Regions from separate parts of the Kitasatospora sp. NPDC057512 genome, predicted to be linked through region 2. Evidence: predicted binding sites of a transcription regulator. Region 2 holds the regulator's gene; the other holds the start of a gene.
The links. The regulator HspR, encoded in region 2, represses chaperone genes until heat shock. The targets are predictions, from matches to a motif close to TTGAGNNNNNNNNNCTCAA.
Positions count from the first base shown of each region.

Region 1: lon (endopeptidase La) is a predicted target of HspR. The motif match lies at 3,295-3,313, and genes of this name have one in related genera.

Region 1 covers NZ_JBHVET010000341.1:735-8,265, forward strand. Annotated here, with positions in the region: gene ACFU6K_RS21970 (sensor histidine kinase) at 1-946, opposite strand, end outside; gene ACFU6K_RS21975 (response regulator transcription factor) at 1,041-1,778, opposite strand; gene ACFU6K_RS21980 (rhomboid-like protein) at 2,397-3,107, shown strand; gene lon (endopeptidase La) at 3,336-5,735, shown strand; gene ACFU6K_RS21990 (GtrA family protein) at 5,857-6,444, shown strand; gene ACFU6K_RS21995 (ROK family protein) at 6,520-7,531, shown strand, end outside.
Region 2 covers NZ_JBHVET010000019.1:17,028-24,558, forward strand. Annotated here, with positions in the region: gene ACFU6K_RS02950 (hypothetical protein) at 1-304, opposite strand, end outside; gene ACFU6K_RS02955 (hypothetical protein) at 640-798, shown strand; gene ACFU6K_RS02960 (hypothetical protein) at 880-1,869, opposite strand; gene ACFU6K_RS02965 (heat shock protein transcriptional repressor HspR) at 2,044-2,574, opposite strand; gene dnaJ (molecular chaperone DnaJ) at 2,582-3,745, opposite strand; gene grpE (nucleotide exchange factor GrpE) at 3,892-4,512, opposite strand; gene dnaK (molecular chaperone DnaK) at 4,509-6,350, opposite strand; gene ACFU6K_RS02985 ((Fe-S)-binding protein) at 6,677-7,531, shown strand, end outside.

The DNA.
Region 1 (7,531 bases), on a different contig from region 2:
AGCGGTCGGCCGGCGGGATGCCGGGGCCCTCGTCCTCGACCTCCAGCAGCAGGCCGCCCTCCTCGCCCTCCGGCCTCGCCCGCACCGTCACGGTGCCGCCGGGCGGGGAGTGCTTGCAGGCGTTGTCGACCAGGTTGGCGACCACCTGGTGGAGCCGTTCCGGGTCCGCCACGCCGGTCAGGCCGGTCGGGCTGACCTCCAGGGCCAGCCGGACGTCCCCGCGCCGGGAGAAGGCGCCGCCGGCCGTCGCGCCGTCCACGGTGACCCCGCGCAGCACGCCGTCCAGGAACTCGCGCACCTCGAAGGGGCGGGCGTCCAGGGCGACCACGCCGTCGTCGATCTTGGAGAGGTCGAGCAGGTGGGTGACCAGGCGGCCGAGCCGCTCGGTCTGCTCCAGGGCCGCCCCCAGGGTGGCCGGATTGGGCTGGACCACGCCGTCCACCACGTTCTCCAGGACGGCGCGCAGCGCGGCGATCGGTGTGCGCAGTTCGTGCGAGACGTTGGCGACCAGCTCGCGGCGGTGCCGGTCGGCGGCCTGGAGGTCGGCGGCCATGGCGTTGAAGGCGGCCGCCAGCTCGCCGATCTCGTCGCGCGAGTTCACCTCGACCCGGCGGCTGTAGTCGCCGGAGGCCATCGCGCGGGCGGCGGCCGTCATCTCGCGCAGGGGGGCGGTCAGCCCGTGCGCGAGGAACTGCATGAAGAGCAGTGAGGCGATCATGGAGAAGACCATGATGATCCGGATCTGGGTCTCGGACCGGATCGCCACGACCACCATCCCGGTGGCCAGGCACACGGAGACGATCACGAGCAGGGTGAGCTTGCCCTTGATCGAGCGGACCGGGTCGAGCGGCCGGATGTCGGCCCAGACCCGGCGGGCGGCACGGGCGGCCAGGTTCTGCGGCCGCGTGTCGTCGGATTCCCCGTTGCGTTGCTGTGGAAAGGTCATTGGTTCCTTGTGGTCCCCGCGGTGTCGGTCCGCGTGGTGGCACGGCGTCGTCCGGGCTGCGGGCCCCCCGGTGGCCCGTCGCCCGAGGAGGGCCCTAGGAGAGCGGGGCCTCCAGCGCGTACCCGACACCGTGGACGGTGCGGATCCAGCTGGCGCCGATCTTCCGGCGCAGTGCCTTGACGTGGCTGTCCACCGTGCGGGTGCCGGAGGCGTCGGTCCAGTCCCAGACCTCGGCCAGCAGCTGCTCGCGGGTGAGCACGGCGCGCGGCTGGGCGGCCAGGCAGGCGAGCAGGTCGAACTCGGTCGGCGTCAGGTGGACGTCGCCCGAGGCCAGCCGGACCCGGCGCTGCACGTGGTCGATCTCCAGCTCGCCGAACCGCAGGCTGCCCAGCGCGGGCGTGCGGGCGGCCTGCTGGGCGCGCTCGACGCGGCGCAGCAGGACGTTGACGCGGGCGGCCAGTTCGCGCATCGAGAACGGCTTGGTCATGTAGTCGTCCGCGCCGACGCCGAGGCCGACCAGCAGGTCCGTCTCGTCGTCGCGGGCGGTCAGCATCAGCACCGGCACCGGGCGCTGGGCCTGGATCCGGCGGCACACCTCCAGGCCGTCGAAGCCGGGCAGCATGATGTCGAGGACCACCAGGTCCGGCTGCCAGGTGTGGAACCCGTCGACCGCGCCGGGGCCGTCGTGGGCCACGGCGACCTTGAAGCCCTCGGCGCCCAGCCGGGCGGCGATCGACTCGGCGATCGTGGGCTCGTCCTCCACCACCAGGACTCTGCGCTGGCTGCTCACAGTGCCACCGGCGTTGTGGTTGTCCTGCTGGATCTCTGTCACGGTCACGCCACCGCCCCCAGGGCTGCGGGCCGGCCACCTGTGGGGATGGCGGGGCTCCGCTCGTAGTCTTGTTCCGTCGTGGACTGTGCCGGGTCCGCCGTCCCGTCGCGCGATCGGGAGCCGAGGACGGATGGTCGGCCGCCCACTTCTCCCGCGCACTTCGCAGCGTACGGACAGCGGATGCTTCCCGGCAGGTGGACCGGACGTTTCCGGCCCGTGGGCCGGCTGTCGGGCCGCCCTCGGACCCACTGCACGAGTGGGCACGGGCCGATACCTTACCCGTCGAATTTTCTCTGCGTAACGGTACGTATGCAGTGCAGTTGACGCCAAGTCGCCGGTCAGAGGCCCTGGTGCCCCGTTTATGGGGAGAAGGTCTGGACCAATGTCGGGAATCCGGCGGTCCGCTACGGCGACGGTCTTCACGGGCTTTTCCCAGGTGCCTCTCAGAACCTCGACGTACCGTGGCCGCGACGACGCCCGGCCGGGCGGAATCCGCAGCGCGCGCCGGTACGTTGGGCATCCGGCGGGGAGCCGGTGGCTGCGGCGTGGAGCGGAGGCGGCATGGCGGGGCTCGGGCGGGGTGCCGACGGGTGCGGGAGTGCGGGGGCGCCGTACGGAATGCTCCGCCTCGGGCTGCGCGCCGGCGTCCTGGAATGGCTGCTGGAACGGGTGCCGACGCCCCGGAGAACGCCCTTCACGCTCGGATACCTCGCCGTCGTGGGAGCCACCACGACCTTCGCCCGGCTCGCCGATCCGGAACTCGTCCAGCGTTTGCAGGAGGCCTCCAGCTCGGACGGCCACAACCTGCTCCAGCATCCTTTGCGCGCCCTTGTGCTGAGCGGGTTCTGGGTGGCCGGCGAGGTGTGGATGCCGTACCTGTGGGGATTCGCCCTCACCCTCGCGCCGCTGGAGCGCAGGGTCGGTCCGGCCCGGGCCGCGGCGGTGTTCGCGGCCGGGCATGTCGCGGCGACGCTGCTCTCCCAGGGGGTGGTGATCACCGCGGTGGAGACCGGGCGGATGGCGCCCGAGGCGATGGACTACCTGGACATCGGGGTCAGCTACGGCGTGCTCGCCTGCCTGGGCGCGGTGGCCGGGCTGCTCTCCTGGCGCGGGCGGCTGCTCGCGCTGGGCGGCGCCGGGCTGATGATCGCCGAGCAGATCGCCACCGACAAGGACGTGATCACCGGGGTGGGGCACCCGGCCGCGGTGCTGACCGGGGTCGCGCTGTGGCGCTGGCTGCGCCGGGCCGAGCGGCGCCCGCCCCGGCCGCGCCCGGCCGCCGCGACGGCCGCGGGCGGTGCGCCCGCGCGGGTGCGTCCGGCGCGTTGACGCCTGTGCCTCCGGCGGGTTGACGCCGTCGCCCGGTCGGGTCCTCCGGGGCTCGCGGGGCTCCCCGTCGGGACTCTTCGAGGCGCGCCCGGTGCTCTTTTGACGGAGCCGGGTGCCGCGCCTCCCGCACCGATTCCTGTTCGCTCACGGCGAACAGGGGGTCGGGAACATCCGGCGCCCGCGAAGCCTTAGTCAGGTCGACTCAAGTTCACTGACTGGGGAGAGATCATGGCATCGACGTCCACACCGCTCACCCTGCCCGTGCTGCCGCTCGACGACGAGGTCGTCCTGCCGGGCATGGTCGTCCCGCTGGACCTGAAGGACACCGAGGTGCGCGCCGCCGTCGAGGCCGCCCGGGCCGCCGCCACCGGCGCCGGCAAGCCGCAGGTCCTGCTGGTCCCGCGGGTGGACGGCTCGTACGCGGCGGCCGGCACGCTGGCCACCGTGGAGCAGGTCGGCCGGCTGGCCGACGGGGAGCCGGCCGCGCTGGTGCGCGCCGTGCGCCGGGTCCGGATCGGGGTCGGCACCACCGGCCCCGGCGCCGCCCTCTGGGTGGAGACCACGCCGTTCACGGAGTCCTCGGTGGGCACCCCGGTGGCCGGCCGGGCCGCCGAGCTGGTCAAGGAGTACAAGGCGCTGTCCACCCAGTGGCTGCGCAGGCGCGGCGCCTGGCAGATCGTCGACCGGGTGGCGCAGATCGAGGGCGTCGGCGAGCTCGCCGACAACATCGGCTACGCGCCCTTCGCCACCGCCGAGCAGAAGCTCAAGGTGCTGCTGGAGGCCGACCAGGTCGCCCGCCTGGAGTACGCGCTCGCCCTGCTGCGCGACCACCTCGCCGAGGAGGAGGTCAACGACACCATCCGCAAGGACGTCGAGGAGGGCGTGGCCAAGCAGCAGAAGGAGTTCCTGCTCCGCCGCCAGCTGGAGGCCGTCCGCAAGGAGCTGGCCGAGCTGAACGGCGACCCGGCCGACGAGGAGGGCGACTACCGCGCCCGGGTCGAGGCCGCCGACCTGCCGGAGAAGGTCCGCGAGGCCGCGCTCAAGGAGGTCGACAAGCTGGAGCGCTCCTCCGACCAGTCGCCCGAGGGCTCCTGGATCCGCACCTGGCTGGACACCGTCCTGGAGCTGCCCTGGAACGAGCGCACCGAGGACGCGTACGACATCGCCGGCGCCCGCGCCGTGCTGGACGCCGACCACGCCGGCCTGGCCGACGTGAAGGAGCGGATCGTCGAGTACCTGGCCGTCCGCAAGCGCCGGGCCGACCAGGGGCTCGGGCTGATCGGCGGCCGCCGCGGGGGAGCGGTGCTGGCCCTGGTGGGCCCGCCCGGCACCGGAAAGACCTCGCTCGGAGAATCGGTGGCCCGCGCCATGGGCCGGAAGTTCGTCCGGGTCGCGCTCGGCGGCGTCCGGGACGAGGCGGAGATCCGCGGCCACCGGCGCACCTACGTCGGCGCGCTGCCCGGCCGGCTGGTGCGGGCGATCAAGGAGGCCGGCTCGATGAACCCGGTCGTCCTGCTCGACGAGATCGACAAGGTCGGCTCCGACTACCGGGGCGACCCGGCCGCCGCCCTGCTGGAGGTGCTGGACCCGGCGCAGAACCACACCTTCCGGGACCATTACCTGGAGGTCGAGCTCGACCTCTCCGACGTCGTCTTCCTCGCCACCGCCAACGTGCTGGAGTCCATCCCCGGGCCGCTGCTCGACCGGATGGAGCTGGTCCGGCTGGACGGCTACACCGAGGACGAGAAGGTCGTCATCGCCCGCGACCACCTGCTCCCGCGCCAGCTGGAGAAGGCCGGTCTGGGCGGCGGGCAGGTCACCGTGGACGAGCCGGCGCTGCGCCGGCTCGCCGGGGAGTACACCCGGGAGGCGGGCGTCCGCACCCTGGAGCGCTCGATCGCCCGGGTGCTCCGCAAGATCGCCGCACAGGCCGAGCTGGGTGAGCGCGAACTGCCCGCCGCGGTCGGCGCCCAGGACCTGCGCGCCCTGATCGGCCGGCCGCACCACGTGCCGGAGTCCGCCCAGGAGCCGGCCGAGCGCCGTACCGCCGTCCCCGGCGTGGCCACCGGCCTCGCGGTGACCGGCGCCGGCGGCGACGTCCTCTACATCGAGGCCTCGCTGGCCGACGCCGAGACCGGCGGCACCGGGCTGACCCTCACCGGGCAGCTGGGCGACGTGATGAAGGAGTCCGCGCACATCGCGCTCTCCTACCTGCGCTCGCGCGGCGCCGAGCTGGAGCTGCCGGTCACCTCGCTGCGCGACCGCGGCGTGCACCTGCACATCCCGGCCGGGGCCATCCCCAAGGACGGGCCGAGCGCCGGCATCACCATGACCACGGCGCTGGCCTCGCTGCTCTCCGGGCGCAAGGTGCGCACCGACGTGGCGATGACCGGCGAGGTGTCGCTGACCGGGCGGGTGCTGCCGATCGGCGGGGTGAAGCAGAAGCTGCTCGCCGCCGACCGGGCCGGGGTCACCACGGTGATCATCCCCAGGCGCAACGAGGCCGACCTGGACGACGTCCCGGCCGAGGTGCTGGAGCGGCTGACCGTCCACCCGGTGGCGGACGTGCGGGAGGTGCTGGAGCTGGCGCTGGAGCCGGCCGGGGCCACGGTGCTGGTGGCCGCCTGACGGCTCGCCCGGACCGCTCGCCCCGACCGCCGCTCCGGGCCGCCCGGGCGGCGGTCCGGGCCACGGTCAGGGCGCGGCGGTCCGCAGGGCCGACGGCATCCCCGCGTGCGAGACTGCGGAGATGCCGTCCCCCACGCAGCGCGCCCTGGCGCGGGTGCCCGACCGGCTGCGCCCCCTCCTGGTGCGGCACCGCCGGCTGGTGAAGTTCCTGCTGGTCGGGAGCGGCTGCTTCGCGCTCACCACGGTGATCGACTTCGAGCTCAAGTTCACCGTGCTGGAGCACAAGCCGGTGGTCGCGCTGACCGTCGCGACGGTGATCGGCACCGTCGTCTCGTACGTGCTGAACCGCCGCTGGGCCTTCCGGGCCCTGCGGGCCGGCGGCCGGCGGCGCGAGGTGCTGCTGTTCGTCCTGGTCAGCGTGGTGGCGATCGCCGTCAACGACGTACCGCTGGCGGTCTCCCGGTACCTCCTGGACCTGCGCGAGCCGTACGTCGGCCCCCTCCGGCAGGAGGTCGCGGACTTCCTCAGCGGGATGGTCGTCGGCACCTTCGTGGCGATGCTGTTCCGCTACTGGGCGATGCGGCGGTGGGTCTTCCCGCCGACCGGGACGGCCCCGGCCGGGCCCGTCCCGGTGCCGACGACGGCGCCGACGACGGTGCCCCCGGAACCCGGCTACGCTGCACCCGAGATGCCACGGGATGTGCCGTAAGGACGTAAAAGGGGCGAGGTGAGCCTTGTGCACGAGTCCGACCCCGCCCGGACCGGGCCCGCCAGCCAGCAGGGGATGCGCCGGGCCAACCTGGCCCTGGTGCTCGGGACGATCGCGAGCGGGCCGCGCTCGCGCGCCGAGGTGGCCGCCGGGACGGGGCTGACCAGGGCCGCCGTCTCCTCGCTGGCCGAACAGCTGATCGCCGCCGGCCTGGTGGTCGAGGAGGGCCCCGCCGCGCCCAGCGGCAAGGTCGGCCGCCCCGGCACCGCCCTCGGCCTCAACCCGGCCGGGCCCGGCGGCCTCGGCGCCGAGATCGGCGTGCGGCACCTGGGCGCCTGCGTGGTCGACCTGCGCGGGGAGGTCCGCGCCTGGCGGCGCCGGGAGGTCTCCAACCACGGCCGCGAGCCCGCCGCCGTGATGGCCGAGCTCGCCGACCTGCTGCACGAGGCCGTCGCCGAGTCGGGGCTGCGCCCGGCCGCCCTCACCCTGGCCGTGCCCGGGCTGGTCGGCGGCTCCGGCGGGATGCTCCAGCGGGCCGCCAACCTGGGCTGGCAGGACGTCCCGCTGGCCGCCGCGCTGCGCCCGGCGCTGCGGACGGCCGGGGCCGGCCTGGCCGACCTGCCGATCGAGGCGGACAACGAGGCCAACCTCGGCGGACTGGCCGAGCGCTGGCTGGGCGAGGGCCCGGAGGACTTCCTGTACGTCTCCGCCGAGGCCGGGGTCGGCGCGGCGATCGTGGTCGGCGGCCGGCTGCTGCGCGGGGCGGGCGGCTTCGCCGGCGAGTTCGGGCACGTGCCGGTCCACCCCGACGGGCCCCGCTGCGCCTGCGGGGCGCACGGCTGCCTGGAGCAGTACGCGGGCGAGGCGGCGGTGCTGCGGGCGGCCGGCCTGACCGGGGCCCGCGGCGACTGGGTGGCCCTGCTCGCCGACCGCGCCGGGGCCGGGGACCCGGCCGCCCTCGCGGCGCTGGCCGGGGCCGGTGCGGCGCTCGGCACCGCGGCCGCCGGCGCGGTCAACCTGCTGGACCCGGCCGAGGTGGTGCTGGGCGGCGGCTACGCCCGGCTGGCGCCCTGGCTGCTGCCCGCGA
Region 2 (7,531 bases):
AGAGCGGGGCGCCGACGTAGGCGAACACGAGGTCCGCGGACTGGAGGGCGCGGAAGTCGGAGGGGACGCGGGGCTCGGGCGCGCGGCCGGAGATGGTCCAGGCGTCGCTGTGGTGCGCGCTGTACACGGCGGCACCGCTGCGGAGGAGGGTGGTGCGGAGCGTCGTCAGCCGCGTCCGGCTGGCGAGGGTCACCACGCTGTCGGCCGGCCCGGTCAGTCGCATCAGCGGGGCGGCCAGGAACACACGTGCACGCCGACCCTCAGGGGCCTGGCTGTCGTGGTGACGCAGGTAGGGCTCGGTCATGTCGACTCCGGGGAAAGGCCGACCGGGGGAGTGTGTGTCGGCGATGCGTTGGCTGTGGACCGTTCTATGGACTGACGCCACGATGAACGGTTTAGAATTTGACGGTACATTGGCAAGGTGTGGTGTCCTTGCCGGACCATTGGGAGCGAACTGATCGTCCATCGCGGGGCAGTGGCGCGTCCAGGGTTGGCCTGTGTCATCTGGATGACTGGCAGGGAGATGACGCACATCCCGCCCACCGGCGGCAGGCGGTCGCCACCTCTCGCGCAGTTGTATCTGAGCCGTTATCCTGCTCGATGCTTCTAGTGACGGATCTCGGCAGAGAGAGTGAGGGCGTGACCGAAATGCGCCGATTTGTCTGCAAGATAGTGTTTTCGCTGGCTGTCGTCGCCGCGGTGGCTGGTGCGGGCTCGCTCGCGATCGGCGCCGACTCGCACGACGGGACCGCCGGCACGGCTGCCGTTGCCATCGCGGACGACATCTCCTGGCAGTGAACGCGGCCGACGGGGCGCGCGGTCACGGGGGCGGAATTCTCCGGTGAGTTCGTCGAATTCAGGTGAAAGCGGCCGGGCGGTTCAGTCGACGGATCCCTGGGCCTTTCGGCCGAGCGTGTACCCGAGTTGGAACAGCGAGTCGACCTTGTAGTCGTCCCGCATTTCGGCGATATGTCTCGCCAGCGTCCGTTCGCTGATTCCCAGGCGCCGCGCGATCACCCGGTGGTTGGTGCCTTCGAGCATTTGGTCGATGATCGTCTGGCGCAGGCGGGACACCACCTGCTGGGGTACCGTCCGGTCGCCCTCGAATTCGAGCGCGCGGCTCCAGTACTGCTCGAACACCTCCTTGGCGAGGTAGTCGACGATGGCCGGGTCGTAGATGAAGGCCGCGAGGCTCATGTCGTCGTCGATCGGGATCACGGCCACTCGCCGGTCCATCACGATGAGTCGCGTGTAGGGCTCGTCGAGGGTCCGGTACTGGCCGCCGGCCTGCGCCAGCGTCGCCACGTAATCCCTGGTCGGCTGGTGGTAACGGGTGCTGGCGTGGTAGATCGTCCGCATCCTCGTACCGCTGCTGAGCGTCTTCAGGTCGTAGGCGATCATCCTGGCGAGGAGGTCCGGTTGGCGGGGGCCGCCAGGCTGGAGCGCCAGGGCCTCCTCGAACCCGGAATCCCTGAACTGCTCCAGTCGTTGCCTGATCAGGGCTTTCCCGCGCACATGCTCTATCGAACCCCCGGAGTTGTTCGGGGTGTGGAATTCCCGGGCCAGCTCCTGCAGTTCGGATGGGAAGGACACCGCGCGGGACAGGAGTTCCAGCGCCTGGCGCTGCCAGGAATGGCTGAGACTGGTCGAGAGCTGCGCGGGATCGACGGCCACGAGGAAGTCCGCGTCATCGGCGTCGGGGACGAGGAGCCCGAGTCTCACCAGCTCGTCCCGTGCGGAATCATCGGTGTTGGAATTCGGACCCGACGGCAGACTGCCGTCTCCCCGGACGACGGCGAGATACAGCTCGCGAGCTTCCGCCGAGAGGATGGTCGAGCCGGCGGCAAGGGGCTGCTCTCGTCCACTCATTCGTGACTCCTTGCCGTTGCAGTGCTACCTGCGTTCCATCAGCGCTGACGCTGGACGATTTTTAGCATGCCAGATCCATTGGGCCCCGGAGAGGGACGGCGACCGCACTCTCTCACCACACGGCAGCCGCCGGCACCCCCCGGGAGGAGGGGCCGGCGGCCGGTGGGTGCCCGGTCAGCGCTTGGGGCGCCAGACGACGAGGGCGCTGGACTGCGGGGTGGGGGGCTGGTACGGGACGAGGTCGCGGCGGTAGGAGGCGTGGACGGCGGCCTCGCGCTGCTGGAGGGCGGTGGCGGCGCCTTCCAGGGAGTCGACCAGTTCCGCGACGCGGGACCGGAGGGCGGTGACCTGGTTCTCCAGCTCGATGATCCGCTTGATGCCCGCCAGGTTGATGCCCTCGTCCTGGGAGAGCCGCTGCACCTCGCGCAGCTGCTGGATGTCGCGCGCGGAGTAGCGGCGGCCGCGGCCGGCGGTGCGGTCGGGGCAGACCAGGCCGAGGCGGTCGTACTGGCGCAGCGTCTGCGGGTGCAGGCCGGACAGTTCGGCGGCCACGGAGATGACGTACACCGGGGTGTCCTCGGTGAGGACGTACGGCGGCGGGGACGCGGCGGCGCGGCGGGTGCGGCGGGGGCCGGCGCCGGGCAGGCCTTCGCCGAGGCCGGGGCCGATCGGGGTGTCGGGGTCGATCGGGTTCATCGGGGACATCTGGTCGTCACGCTCCCTTCGCCGCCCGGAAGAGGGCGGCGCGCGGATCGTCGGAGGCGGTGGCCTCGCGGTACTGCTCCAGGGCGTTCAGCGCGTCGCCGGTGACGTGCTGCGGCACCACGACCTCGACGGTGACGAGGAGGTCGCCGCGGGTGCCGTCCTTGCGGGTGGCGCCCTTGCCGCGGGCGCGCATGGTGAGGCCGTTGGCGCTGCCCGGGGGGAGCTTGAGCTTCACGGCGGGGCCGTTCAGCGTGGGCACCTCGATGGTGGCGCCGAGCGTGGCCTCGGGGAAGGTGACCGGCACGGTGACGGTGAGGTTGTCGCCCTTGCGGCCGAAGACGGGGTGGGGGTCGACGTGCACGGTGACGTAGAGGTCGCCGGGCTGTCCGCCGCGCTCGCCCTGCGCGCCCTTGCCCTTGAGCCGGATGCGCTGGTCGGCCTGGACGCCGGCCGGGATCCGGACCTGCATGGTGCGGGCCGAGCTGGCCCGGCCGCTGCCGTGGCAGTCGGTGCACGGGTCGTCGACGATCATGCCCCGGCCGCGGCAGTCCTTGCACGGCTCGGAGAGCGCGAAGGCGCCCTGGCCGCGGCTGACGGTGCCCGCGCCGACGCAGGTCGGGCAGACCCGCGGGGTGGTGCCGGTCTTGGCGCCGGTGCCGTTGCAGCTGCGGCAGGGGGCCTGGCTGGTCATCCGCAGCGGGACGGTCGCGCCGTCCACCGCCTCCTCGAAGGAGAGCGTCACCTCGGTCTCGACGTCGGCGCCGCGCCGGGGCTGGGCCTGCCGGGTGCCGCCGCGGTTGAAGAGGCCGCCGAAGACGTCGCCGATGCCGCCCCCGCCGCCGGCGCCGCCCTGGCTGCCGCTGAAGAGGTCGCCGAAGTCGAAGCTGTAGCTGCCGGTGCCGCCGGGGCCGCCGCCGGCCCGGAAGCCGCCGTTGGCGAAGAGGCTGCGGGCCTCGTCGTACTCCTTGCGGCGCTTCTCGTCGGAGAGGACGTCGTACGCCTCGGAGATGTCCTTGAACCGCTCCTCGGCCTTGGCGTCACCCTTGTTGGCGTCGGGGTGGAACTCGCGGGCGAGCTTGCGGTAGGTCTTCTTGATCTCGGTGGCGGTGGCGTCCTTGGGCACGCCGAGGACCTTGTAGTAGTCCTTCTCGACAAAGTCCTTGCCACTCATGGCGTACGCCACCTCCCGATGTCCATCGTCACTGAGCTGTCAACAGCGGCTGCGAGCACGACTGCTGACAGCGCGCTGCGGAGCCGGCCGCCGTACTGGCCGGCGTACGACTCCGCAGCGCACTGGTTGTCACCCGTCACAGGTTGTCAGCTGTCCGAGCCACCGTCGGACTTGTCCGCGTCGGCGGACTTCGCCTCGGCGTCCGTGGCGGACGCCTGGCTGCCGGGCTGGGGCTCCGCGACCGCCACCATCGCCGGGCGGATGATCCGCTCGCCGATGCGGTAGCCGGGCTGGAGGACCTGGACACAGGTGTCCTCGGTGACGTCCGAGGAGTAGCTGTGCATCAGCGCCTCGTGCATGGTCGGGTCGAAGGGCTCGCCCTCCTTGCCGAACTGCTGCAGGCCCAGCTTGGCGACGACCGTCTCCAGCGACTCGGCGACGGACTTGAAGCCGCCCGTGACCTCGCCGTGCTCGCGGGCGCGGCCGATGTCGTCCAGGACCGGGATCAGCGACTCCAGGATGTTGGAGACGGCGATCTCGCGGACGGTCAGCCGGTCGCGCTCGACCCGCTTGCGGTAGTTCTGGTACTCGGCCTGGAGGCGCTGCAGGTCACCGGTGCGCTCGGCGAGCTCGCGCTTGGCGGCGGCGAGACCCTCCGAACCGGACTCCCCGCTGCCGGCCGCGGCGGCCTCCTCGGCAGCCTTGATCACGGCCTCTTCGGCGGCGGAGTCGTCGCCGGGCTTGCCGCCCTGCGGCTTGTCCGTCATGCCGCACCGCCCTTGGGCTTCTCGTCGTCCACGATCTCGGCGTCGACGACGTCGTCGTCCTTGGCCTGGGCGGAGTCACCGGAGGGGGCGGCACCGGCGGTGGCGTCGGCGTTGGCGTACAGCGCCTGGCCGAGCTTCTGCGCGGTGGTGGAGACCTTCTCCGAGGCCTCGCGGATCTTCGCGATGTCCTCGCCCTTCAGGGCCTCCTTGAGCTCGCCGATGGCGGTCTCGACCTCGGTCTTGACGTCGCCCGGCAGCTTGTCGGCGTTGTCGGCGATGAACTTCTCGGTCGAGTAGACGAGCTGCTCGGCGGAGTTGCGCGTCTCGACGGCCTCGCGGCGCTTGTGGTCGTCCTCGGCGTACTGCTCGGCCTCGCGGCGCATGCGGTCGACCTCGTCCTTCGGCAGCGAGGAGCCGCCGGTGACGGTCATCTTCTGCTCCTTGCCGGTGCCGAGGTCCTTGGCGCCGACGTGCATGATGCCGTTGGCGTCGATGTCGAAGGTGACCTCGATCTGCGGCAGGCCGCGCGGCGCCGGCGGCAGGCCGGTCAGCTCGAACATGCCGAGCTTCTTGTTGTACGCGGCGATCTCGCGCTCGCCCTGGTAGACCTGGATCTGCACGGACGGCTGGTTGTCCTCGGCCGTGGTGAAGATCTCGGAGCGCTTGGTCGGGATCGTGGTGTTGCGCTCGATCAGCTTGGTCATGATGCCGCCCTTGGTCTCGATGCCGAGGGACAGCGGGGTGACGTCGAGCAGCAGGACGTCCTTGACCTCGCCCTTCAGGACACCGGCCTGGAGCGCGGCGCCGATGGCGACGACCTCGTCCGGGTTGACGCCCTTGTTGGCGTCCTGGCCGCCGGTCAGCTCCTTGACGAGCTCGGCGACGGCCGGCATGCGGGTCGAGCCGCCGACGAGGACGACGTGGTCGATCTCGGAGAGCGAGATGCCGGCGTCCTTGATGACGTTGTGGAACGGGACCTTGCAGCGCTCCAGCAGGTCCGCGGTCAGCTGCTGGAACTGGGCGCGGGTGAGCTTCTCGTCCAGGTGCAGCGGGCCCTCGGCGGAGGCCGTGATGTACGGCAGGTTGATCGAGGTCTCGGAGGACGAGGACAGCTCGATCTTGGCCTTCTCGGCGGCCTCGCGCAGACGCTGGAGGGCCATCTTGTCCTTGGACAGGTCGACGCCGTGGCCGCCCTGGAAGACCTTGACCAGGTGGTCGACGACGCGCTGGTCCCAGTCGTCGCCACCGAGGTGGTTGTCACCGTTGGTGGCCTTCACCTCGACGACCCCGTCGCCGATCTCCAGCAGGGAGACGTCGAAGGTGCCGCCGCCGAGGTCGAAGACCAGGATGGTCTGGTCGTCCTTGTCCAGGCCGTACGCCAGGGCGGCCGCGGTCGGCTCGTTGACGATGCGCAGGACGTTCAGGCCCGCGATCTCGCCGGCCTCCTTGGTGGCCTGGCGCTCGGAGTCGTTGAAGTACGCCGGGACGGTGATGACGGCGTCGGTGACCGTCTCGCCCAGGTACGCCTCGGCGTCCCGCTTCAGCTTCTGCAGCACGAAGGCCGAGATCTGCTGGGGGTTGAAGTCCTTGCCATCGATGTTGATCTTCCACCCGGTGCCCATGTGGCGCTTGACCGAGCGGATGGTGCGGTCGACGTTGGTGACCGCCTGGCGCTTGGCCACCTCGCCGACGAGGACCTCGCCGTTCTTGGCGAAGGCGACGACGGACGGCGTGGTCCGAGCGCCCTCGGCGTTCGTGATGACGGTGGGCTCGCCACCCTCCAGAACGCTGACGACCGAGTTCGTCGTACCGAGGTCGATGCCGACCGCGCGTGCCATCGTAGATACCTCCACGGAAGAGTTGAGCTTTACAGGCTCAAGGATGCACGACCCGGCGGGTGGAGTCAACAGCTATGAGTGCCACCCGCTCAACTTTGCTGAGCGGGCGGGCGGAGGCGGGCCCGCCACGCCGTGGCGGGGGTGCGGCCACGTGACTGCCGCCATAGCTTGGGAATCTTCTGGACAACGGTCGGTCACCGGTAATGTCCGGGCCGTCGGCCCGGCAAGTTACCGACCAGTACACTCAGTTCCAAAGCACTTCAGTTCCAAAGACCGTGTAACCGCAGAGCCTGCTCAACCGCAAAGCCGCAGGAGACGGAGAGCCGATGCAGCTAGCAGCGATCGTCATCTCGCTGGTCACATTCGTGATCGGCACCGCGCTCGCCGCCCGTGCGGCGCTGTACATCTACAAGGTGGTCCGCACCGGTGCGGACGACACCACCCGCTTCGGGCGGCCCGCCCAGCGGGTGAAGACCGTCGCGACCGAGTTCGTCGGCCACACCAGGATGAACCGCTGGGGGATCGTCGGCATCGCCCACTGGTTCGTGGCGGTCGGCTTCTTCAGCCTGGTGCTGACCATCGTCAACGCCTTCGGCCAGCTCTTCGACGCCGAGTTCGCGCTGCCGATCATCGGCCACTGGATGGTCTGGCAGCTCTTCGTCGAGCTGGTCGGCACCCTGACCACGCTGGGCATCGCGGTCCTGATCGTGATCCGGCTGATGAGCCTGCCGTCCCGGTCCGGCCGCAAGTCCCGGTTCGCCGGCTCGATCGCCTGGCAGGCCTTCTACGTCGAGTACACGATCCTCGGCATCGGCCTGTGCATCCTGATGCTGCGCGCCCTGGAGGGCGCCCTCAACGGCGTCGACTCGTACGGGCCGGAGCACCTGGTCTCGTACCCGCTGGTCTCCGCGCTGAGCGGCCTGTCGCACGGCACGCTGGAGAACCTGATCTACCTGTTCGCGATGCTGAAGATCTGCATCTCGTTCGCGTGGGCGACCACCATCGGCCTCAACCCCTCGATGGGCGTGGCCTGGCACCGCTTCCTCGGCTTCTTCAACATCTACTTCAAGCGCGAGGAGGACGGCGGCACCGCGCTCGGCGCCCTCCGTCCGATGACCTCGGGCGGTCAGCCGATCGACTTCGAGGATCCGGCCGAGGACGCCGTCTTCGGCGTCTCCCAG